3 regions of the Pseudomonas sp. S3_A03 genome follow, and region 1 is predicted to be linked to each of the others. Evidence: predicted binding sites of a transcription regulator. Region 1 holds the regulator's gene; each other region holds the start of a gene.

Evidence for each region. The regulator FliA, encoded in region 1, starts transcription of late flagellar genes. The targets are predictions, from matches to a motif close to CTAAAGTTTNNNNNNNNNNNGCCGNTAA.
Region 2: a site for FliA is predicted at 1,648-1,675, ahead of flgM (flagellar biosynthesis anti-sigma factor FlgM). Genes of this name have one in related genera too.
Region 3: a site for FliA is predicted at 1,763-1,790, ahead of AB4O25_RS24185 (flagellar protein MotY). Genes of this name have one in related genera too.

Annotation. Positions count from the first base shown of each region.
Region 1 is NZ_CP162753.1:2,307,963-2,311,219, reverse strand. It holds gene flhF (flagellar biosynthesis protein FlhF) at 1-226, shown strand, start outside; gene fleN (flagellar synthesis regulator FleN) at 331-1,164, shown strand; gene fliA (RNA polymerase sigma factor FliA) at 1,161-1,901, shown strand; gene AB4O25_RS10375 (chemotaxis response regulator CheY) at 2,071-2,445, shown strand; gene AB4O25_RS10370 (protein phosphatase CheZ) at 2,464-3,252, shown strand.
Region 2 is NZ_CP162753.1:2,638,173-2,641,429, reverse strand. It holds gene AB4O25_RS11935 (flagellar brake protein) at 1-680, opposite strand, end outside; gene AB4O25_RS11930 (flagella synthesis protein FlgN) at 777-1,247, opposite strand; gene flgM (flagellar biosynthesis anti-sigma factor FlgM) at 1,296-1,610, opposite strand; gene flgA (flagellar basal body P-ring formation chaperone FlgA) at 1,752-2,516, opposite strand; gene AB4O25_RS11915 (chemotaxis protein CheV) at 2,607-3,257, shown strand, end outside.
Region 3 is NZ_CP162753.1:5,284,220-5,287,476, reverse strand. It holds gene AB4O25_RS24190 (argininosuccinate synthase) at 1-637, opposite strand, end outside; gene AB4O25_RS24185 (flagellar protein MotY) at 791-1,699, opposite strand; gene pyrC (dihydroorotase) at 1,856-2,902, shown strand; gene rnt (ribonuclease T) at 2,899-3,257, shown strand, end outside.

The DNA.
Region 1 (3,257 bases):
TGAAACCGCCAGCCTGGGTGAAGTGCTGAGCCTGGCTATCAGCCACGAACTGCCGGTGGCTTACCTGACCGATGGGCCGCGGATCCCGGATGATCTGCATCTGCCGCGCCGTCATCAGTTGGTCAGCCGCGCCGTCAGCGTACAAATGCAAGACGAGCCTAGCGAGGAAGCGATGGCCGACATGTTCGCCGATCTCTATCACAACCCGGCAAAACGGGTCGGTTGAGTCAGATGAACACCGTGAAAAGTATCTACATCGATGGTCTGCAAGCGATTCACGCGGCCAAGCCATGTAGCCTGCGTCTAAGCAAGACAAGGTAAAGAAATAAAATGGGCAGCATGCATCCCGTACAGGTGATCGCGGTGACCGGCGGCAAAGGTGGCGTCGGAAAAACTAACGTGTCAGTGAATTTGTCCCTGGCCCTGGCAGAACTTGGCCGTCGCGTCATGCTGCTGGATGCTGACCTGGGACTGGCGAACGTCGACGTTCTGCTGGGGTTGACGCCCAAACACACGCTTGCCGATGTGATCGAGGGGCGCTGTGAGCTGCGCGATGTGCTGCTTCAAGGCCCTGGCGGGATCCGCATCGTGCCGGCCGCCTCCGGCACCCAGAGCATGGTGCACCTGAGCCCGGCGCAGCATGCCGGCCTTATCCAGGCATTCAGCGATATCGGCGACAACCTCGACGTGCTGGTGATCGACACCGCCGCCGGGATCGGCGAATCCGTGGTCAGCTTCGTGCGCGCGGCGCAGGAAGTGTTGCTGGTGGTCTGCGATGAACCCACCTCGATCACCGACGCCTACGCCCTGATCAAATTACTTAACCGTGACTACGGCATGAACCGCTTCCGCGTACTGGCCAACATGGCCCAGAGCCCGCAGGAAGGGCGCAACCTGTTCGCCAAGTTGACCAAGGTCACGGATCGCTTCCTCGATGTCGCCTTACAATACGTCGGTGCAGTTCCCTACGACGAGTGTGTGCGCAAGGCTGTGCAAAAGCAGCGTGCGGTCTACGAAGCGTTCCCTCGTTCCAAATGCGCATTGGCGTTCAAGGCTATTGCCCAAAAGGTCGATACTTGGCCGTTGCCCGCCAACCCACGGGGGCATCTGGAGTTTTTCGTCGAGCGATTGGTACATCAGACGAGCGCAGGACCCGTGCTATGACAGCGAACGGCTATAACGCCTACAAGAAGTCCGCCCGTGACGGTCAGGGCGAGTTGATCGAGCGTTATGCGCCGCTGGTCAAGCGCATCGCCTATCACCTGCTGGCACGCCTGCCCGCCAGCGTCCAGGTCGAAGACCTGATCCAGGCCGGCATGATTGGCCTGCTCGAAGTGTCAACCAAATACGATGCCACCAAAGGCGCGAGTTTCGAGACGTATGCGGGTATCCGTATCCGGGGCGCCATGCTCGATGAAGTGCGCAAGGGTGATTGGGCGCCTCGTTCGGTACACCGCAATACGCGCATGGTCAGTGACGCAATTCGCGCAATTGAAGCAAAAACCGGTCGCGACGCTAAAGATCACGAAGTTGCGGCCGAACTCCAATTGAGTCTCGACGATTATTACGGGATTTTGAACGACACCTTGGGCAGCCGCCTGTTCAGTTTCGACGACCTGTTGCAGGACGGTGAACATGAAGGGCTGCACGAGGACGGCGCGAGTACTCATATGGAGCCGGCGCGAGACCTGGAAGATGAACGCTTTCAGGGTGCGTTGGCGGACGCGATTGCCAATTTGCCTGAGCGTGAGCGACTGGTATTGGCGCTGTACTACGACGAAGAGCTGAACCTCAAGGAAATCGGTGAGGTCCTGGGGGTCAGCGAATCGCGAGTCAGCCAGTTACACAGCCAGTGCGCCGCTCGCTTGCGGGGGCGTTTGGGAGAGTGGCGAGCGCGCTGACAGGCAGTGTGGGGACACTGCAAAGCGATACCGCGAAGGTGATGGATCTTCGCGGGTTCGGCCCGTGGTGCCCCCGGCAGTCCTTTTTGTGTAATGCCTGTTGATTGAAATGACGCGTCCAGGTGCTGGGCGCGTTTAAGACTGCTTGGAGGTCGAATTGGACAAGAACATGAAAATCCTCATCGTTGATGACTTCTCAACGATGCGGCGGATCATAAAAAACCTGTTGCGTGACCTTGGGTTCACAAACACGGTCGAGGCGGATGATGGCCTTACGGCGATTCCGATCCTCAACAGCGGGAGCATCGACTTTCTGGTAACCGACTGGAACATGCCGGGCATGACCGGTATCGACTTGCTGCGTCATGTGCGGGCCGACGAAAAGCTGCGCAGCCTTCCCGTGCTGATGGTCACCGCCGAAGCCAAGCGTGAGCAGATCATCGAAGCTGCCCAGGCGGGTGTTAACGGTTACGTGGTCAAGCCATTCACTGCACTGGCCTTGAAAGAGAAGATCGAAAAAATCTTCGAACGCATCCACGGCTGATGCCATCGCGGGGGAGCTATGGAGCATAACGAAACGTCACAGGGAGACTTTGAGTCGACCCTGAAAAAACATGCTCACCAGTTGGTCGACAGCCTTGAAAAAGGCCAGTTCGGCGACGCGGTGCAGTTGATCCATGAGCTCAACCAGACCCGTGACCGCGGCCTGTATCAGGAAGTGGGCAAGCTCACACGCGAGCTGCACAGTGCGATTGTCAATTTCCAGATTGACCCGCACATGCCCCAGGCCGAAGAAATCTCACAGATCACCGATGCCACCGAACGCCTGTCCTATGTGGTCAGGCTGACTGAGGCGGCGGCCAACCGCACCATGGACCTGGTGGAGAACGCCACGCCCCTGGTCAACGGCATGGCCACTGAAGCCCAGGCCCTGAGCGCCGATTGGGGCCGCTTCATGCGCCGGGAAGTCGGGGCTGAGGAGTTTCGTGAGCTGGCACGTCGGGTTGAAGGCTTCTTGTCGCGCAGCGAGCAGGAAAACCGCACGGTTTCCAGCAACCTCAACGATATTTTGCTGGCCCAGGATTACCAGGACCTCACCGGTCAGGTGATCAAGCGTGTGACCCAGTTGGTCACCGAAGTGGAAAGCAACTTGCTCAAATTGGTGCTTATGGCAGGCCAGGTTGACCGTTTTGCCGGCATTGAACATGACCGCGAAGCGATCCTCTCGGAAAAAGATCCACAAAAACATCTCGCCAAGGGTGAAGGTCCGCAGATTCATGCCGATAAACGTGAAGACGTTGTGTCAGGTCAGGATGACGTAGATGACCTGTTATCCAGTTTAGGCTTCTAAGGAGC
Region 2 (3,257 bases), 330 kb from region 1:
CGCTGTACCAGCCCACTCATGTTGTGGAAGCGTACGCCGGCAAAGGTGGTATTGATCTTTTCTTCGAAGTGCAGGTAACGCAATTCGACCGAGGTGGTCATGCTGCCAAAGGGCAGGGCGGCAATAAATCGGTCGTAGACCTGGCCCAATTGCAGGCGCTCGGAGATATTGCCTTCAAAACGCAGCTTGCAGCCGGTGGCGGAAATATCCAGCAATTTACCGTTGACCGGCGCCTTGAGTTTTTCGCCACCCAGTTCGATGTTGACCAATTGCGCCAGCTTCAACGCGGCACGGAACGCATTTCGACGCTGATGGTAGACCACCTCGTCCGGCAGGCTGCCGGTGTAAATGCGGTGGCCGTCTTTCGCGCTGATAGCCAGGGTGCCCTTGCTTTCCCAGGCAACGCGAACGCCATCGTGGAAGCCTTCGATGCGGAAGGGCTCGCCGCTCTCAAGGTAGCGTTCGCCGTCGCGTGGAATCATTTCGTCCAGTGCCAGCGTGTTGCTGTCACGGTTGACGTCCACCAGATAGCTTTGGAAGCGCTGGCTGCGTTCGTGGAAGGTGATGATCAGCGGGTCATGGCTGTCTTGCAGCATCCGCAAGGTGCCGGCGATTTCCAGAGGCGTGGTGAGCACCTTGGGTGGCTGCGGGGCATCTTCCGCATTAAGGGCGTTGAACACGGTTCTTCCATCTCCAGACAAAATACGACTACACGCAAGAACCGGCATTTTGCCAGCATGTGGCGCGCCTTGGATAGGGCGCACGGTAAACCGATGTCAGGCTTGGCTGCGGGTGCTTGGTTTGACCAGACGCGAGGTGGAACCCTGGGCGTTATACAGCGCCGGCGGCTCTCCGCCGTGAAGTATGCGTAACTGGTTGGCGGTCGTGGCTTGCTGAAGCTGGATCGACTGACCGTTGAGCCGGTTGGCTTCCTGGCACTGGGCGAGCAACTGATTGAGTTCTTTGCTCTGGGACAGCAATTGGTCGCCAACCGAGGAGTGGCTGGCCAACTGCGCCAGGCCGTCATGGTCTGCCGGCAGGCCGAGACTACTGAGGATCTGGCTGCGTTTTTTGCCGTGTTGCTCCAGCAGCACAATCAGCGATTGCTTGCGCGCCAGAATTTCTTCCAGCAGCGGCATATCCCGGCCATAGAGGGCCAGGGATTCTTCTTTGAGCAGCTCGAGCAATTGTTGCGTCGGCGCTAGATCATCAATGATCAGTTGCAGCAAATTTTCGTCGTGATGCATGGCTGGCCTTGGGGTTTAAGCGTCCAAAAGCCCTGCGCAGGCCTTTGCCTAGCGCTCGGCTTCGAAATTAAGCAGCTTGCTGGCTACACGGTTGCTGTCGACTTTATAGCTGCCATCGGCGATTGCCTGTTTCAACTCGGCCACGCGGGCTTTATTGACCACTGGTTGATCGCGCAGCGAGTCAGTGACCTTCTGCAACTGTTGAGCCTCATTGCTCAGGTGTACGGATTCCCCGCTTTGGCTGACGCTGGCCTGTTCTGTCAGCGGCTGGGCCTTGGCTTCGACGCTTTCTTTGGCAGCGCTGGTACGCGTAGCGCCTGACGTCGACGGGGTGTTATTCAAACGGCTGAAATCGATGACCATGATAAAAAAACCTCTGGGTATTTGGACGCTTGCCATGTTTTCGGCCATACCCGGACAAACTTTAGGCGCGAATGACAATAAATCTCCGCACGGTAAACCGCGTGCACAGTGTAGGAAAACCCAGCGTCCTGTACCAGTAATCTATAAAGCGACCTCTACCTGTCCGGGGGCTGTGACCCGCGCTTTGATCACGCGATTGGAATTGAGATTCTTGACTCGAATTTGTTCACTCATGCCGCCGTTGGACAACGCTTCACCGGGCATTTTTACATTCAGCGTACCGCTGCTGGCGGAAATTACCACTTGGTCGCCCTTGCGAATCACTTCGGCCTGTTCCAGGTGGACCAGCGTGATCACCTGATCGGTGACCACTGGTCGGGTCAATCGTTGGCCGACGGCCTGATCCAGGGACGTCAGGTAGCCCTGGCTGATCAGGCTGATGTCGCGTTCGCGTAATACAACGTCCTCAAAACCGATGATGCCGGTGCGTTTCAGTGGTCGGGCCACTACCACAACATCGCGAAACAACTTTACCTGCGCCGGCACAAACACCGTCCAAGGCGAGGCTCCGTCGCAGCGCACCCGTACCGTCACGCGGCCGATGGGCTGGGCCGGGCTTTCAAGGGTCGCTGTCAATTCCTTGTCGCACATCGGCATGCGCAGGCGGGGGTCCAATTGGTTGACTTGGATTTCATAACGCCCCGGTGTCTGTGTGGTTGCCAGATAATCTTCTACAGTGAACTCAAGAAAGCCCTGAGTGACGCCGATAAGGAGATCAGGCAAGGTGACGTTCTCTGCGCGGGCCGTGGTGTTCAGGCTCAAAGCAAGCAACGCCACCGAGGCGCAGAGCAATCTGCGGTAACGTGGGAGTCGAAGGCGTCGGGAAACTGTCGTTTTAATGTCCATGGCCAATAAATAGCAAGGCTCGTGCCGTTTAGTGTTGGGTGCGCGCTGCCGTGTAGGTACAGCCCAAGGTTTTAGCGTAGGAGTAAAGGCATGGCAGGTGTAATGGATTCAGTAAACCAGCGCACACAGCTGGTAGGGCAGAATCGCCTGGAGTTGTTGCTTTTTCGCCTCGATGGCAAGCAACTCTATGGCATCAATGTGTTCAAGGTACGGGAAGTGCTGCAGTGCCCCAAGCTGACGATCATGCCCAAATCCAGCCCGGTGGTGTGTGGCGTGGCCAATATTCGTGGTGCGACCATTCCGATTCTCGACCTAGCCCTGGCCACAGGTTCGGCAGGCTTGCAGGACCGCGAAAGCCCATTCGTGATCATTACCGAATACAACACCAAGACCCAGGGTTTCCTGGTGCGCTCGGTGGAGCGCATCGTCAACATGAACTGGGAAGAGATCCATCCGCCACCCAAGGGCACCGGCCGCGATCACTACCTCACGGCGGTGACGCGGGTCGATAACCAGTTGGTGGAAATCATCGACGTAGAGAAGATCCTCGCCGAAGTGGCGCCGACCTCGGAATCGATTTCGGTCGGTGTGGTTGACGCGGAGACGGCGCACAAGGCGGTCTCGCTGCGGGTGCTCACAGTGGACGACTCCTCGGTGGCGCGTAAGCAGGTGACCCGTTGCCTGCAAACCGTCGGCGTGGACGTGGTGGCGCTCAACGACGGCCGCCAGGCGCTGGACTAT
Region 3 (3,257 bases), 3.0 Mb from region 1:
CCGGAGAGACGGTCCATTTCCACATGTCTTCTTCGTGCTCGGTCCAGGTGTCTTCCAGCACGCCGCCTTCATAGGAGATGTGCAGCAGGTTGGCGTCCATCGAGTACGGGGACTTCTTCTTGCCGTGGCGCTCGATCGGGATCGCATGCTTTTCAGCGTAATCCATCAATTTTTCACGGGACAGCAGGTCCCATTCACGCCAAGGTGCAATTACTTTCACGCCTGGTTTGAGAGCATAGGCGCCCAGTTCGAAACGCACCTGGTCGTTACCCTTACCGGTAGCGCCATGGGAAATAGCGTCAGCACCGGTTTCATTGGCGATTTCGATCAGGCGCTTGGCGATCAGCGGACGTGCGATGGAGGTACCCAGCAGGTACTCGCCTTCGTAGACGGTGTTGGCGCGAAACATCGGGAAAACGAAATCGCGGACGAACTCTTCGCGCAGGTCGTCAATGTAGATCTCTTTCACGCCCATGGCTTGCGCCTTGGCACGTGCTGGCTCGACCTCTTCGCCCTGACCCAGGTCAGCGGTGAAGGTCACCACTTCACAGTTATAAGTATCCTGCAGCCACTTGAGGATCACCGAAGTGTCCAGGCCGCCGGAATACGCGAGAACGACCTTGTTTACGTCGGCCATGCCATCACTCCACGGGGTTGTACGGAAAGGCGTCGATTCTACCGACCAAAACCGTGGATTTACAGGGGCGCGACAGCAAATGAAGATAAAGCGACAGATTATGTCGAGCGGGCGACCGATGGTCGCACGCTACGAGCACACTTATGACTGCCGTTATGAAGTGTGCGCAGGATTGCTCGGGCCACTGGCCTGGGGAGCCGGTTTCTCCGGAGCCGCTACCCGCTCAAGCTGAATATTCACACGGCGGTTGCGGGCCCGGTTGGCGGCATTGGTGTTGGGCACCAAGGGGTAGCTTTCGCCATGGAAACGCAGGGTGACCTGGGATTCCTGAATGCCGTTGGCCTTGAAGTAATCCATCACCGCCAATGCGCGACGACGCGACACATCGCGATTGCTCAGGCGGTTGCCACTGTTGTCCGAATGACCGTTCAACTCGATATGGTTGACGGTTGGATCCGCCTTCATGAATTCGAGAATCACCGACAATTTCTGTTTGGCCGCTGCATCCAATTCGATACCGCCGCCGGGGAAGCCGACTTCGGTCTGCTTGACCTGATCGTAATTCATCGGCAACAGCTTGGCGGTGCACAGCTGATAATCGCTGTAGGCCTTGTTGAACTTGACCGGCAACAGGCGAATTTCCGAGTAGCCGCCCTCACGCGCATAATGCCGAACAGTCGGCGAGCGCCCTTCGAGCAAGCCATTGAACAGGCGACCAGCCTGAGCCTGGGAGCTGTTAAAAAGCACATCGCCACTGCCGGCGCGCACGGCACCGAGGTTGATGTCGCCACGCCCCGGCTGCCAGGGAGCAGCAGCGGCCAGTAGGGTGGCCGACCCGGCGCCCAGCGAGCCGCCATAGGCTTTCAGACGGAAAGTCGCTTGCTCACCGGCCCGGCGTACGAACTCACCCGAACCGAAGTCGGTGATCGGCTGGGTCAGTCGGCACTCGAACTTGTCGCCTTCCACCTTCCACTCAATGTTCTCCAGACGTGTCTGGAACGTGAGGGCCATCGCAGGCAGGCTGGCGAACACACTGAGCAGGGCTAGATAATGCTGGCGCACGGGAGGCTCCACTGGTTTCTACAACACTTCAAAGCGTCATACATCGATAAGGCATACGAAAGGCTATCGGATGCATCCTGCAAAACTTGATAGCGAGTGCCTGCAAGAGTCTTTTCCGGTAGCATTCCCACCAGATTGACCCGCCTGGAATCCCCAATGTCCGACCGCCTGACCCTGCTGCGTCCCGACGACTGGCATATTCATCTTCGCGATGGTGCTGCGTTACCTCAAACCGTGGCCGATGTTGCGCGTACGTTTGGCCGCGCCATCATCATGCCTAACCTGGTACCACCGGTACGCAATGCCGCTGAAGCCGACGCCTATCGCCAGCGAATCCTCGCTGCACGACCGGCCGGCAGCCGCTTTGAGCCGTTGATGGTGCTCTACCTGACCGATCGCACCCAGCCCGAAGAAATTCGCCAGGCCAAGGCCAGCGGTTTTGTGCACGCCGCCAAGCTGTACCCGGCCGGCGCGACCACCAACTCCGACTCCGGCGTAACCAGCATCGATAAAATCCTGCCGGCCATCGAAGCCATGGCTGAAGTGGGCATGCCGCTGCTGATCCACGGTGAAGTTACCCGTGGCGACGTGGACGTGTTCGACCGCGAGAAGGTCTTCATCGACGAGCATATGCGCCGTGTGGTCGAGCTGTTCCCGACCTTGAAGGTGGTGTTCGAGCACATCACCACCGCCGATGCCGTGCAATTCGTCACCGAGGCTTCGGCCAACGTCGGCGCGACCATCACCGCGCACCACCTGCTCTACAACCGCAACCACATGCTGGTGGGCGGGATTCGGCCGCATTTCTATTGCCTGCCGATCCTCAAGCGCAACACCCACCAAGTGGCCTTGCTGGATGCCGCGACCAGCGGCAATCCGAAGTTCTTCCTCGGCACCGACTCCGCGCCCCACGCTCAACACGCCAAGGAAGCCGCGTGCGGCTGTGCCGGTTGCTACACCGCGTACGCCGCCATCGAGCTGTACGCCGAAGCGTTCGAACAACGCAATGCACTGGACAAACTCGAAGGTTTCGCCAGCCTCAACGGCCCGAAGTTCTATGGCCTGCCGGCGAATACCGACCGCATTACCCTGGTCCGTGAAGACTGGACCGCCCCTGCCAGCCTGCCCTTTGGCGAGCTGACCGTTATCCCGCTGCGCGCCGGTGAAACACTGCGCTGGCGCCTGCTGGAGGAAACCAAGTGAGTGAAGACCATTACGACGACGACCAGGAACACGGCGGCGGCGGCGGCTCGCGCCACCCGATGGCCGAACGTTTTCGCGGCTACCTGCCGGTCGTTATTGACGTAGAAACCGGTGGGTTCAATTGCGCCACCGACGCCCTGCTGGAAATTGCCGCCACCACTATCGGCATGGATGAACAGGGCTTTGTGTACCCAGAACACACCCACTTCTTCCGCGTCGAGCCGTTCGAAGGCGCGAACATCGAAGCCGCAGCCCTGGAATTCACCGGCATCAAGCTCGATCACCCACTGCGCATGGCGGTAAGTGAAGAAACGGCCCTGGCCGATATCTTCCGTGGCGTGCGCAAGGCGCTGAA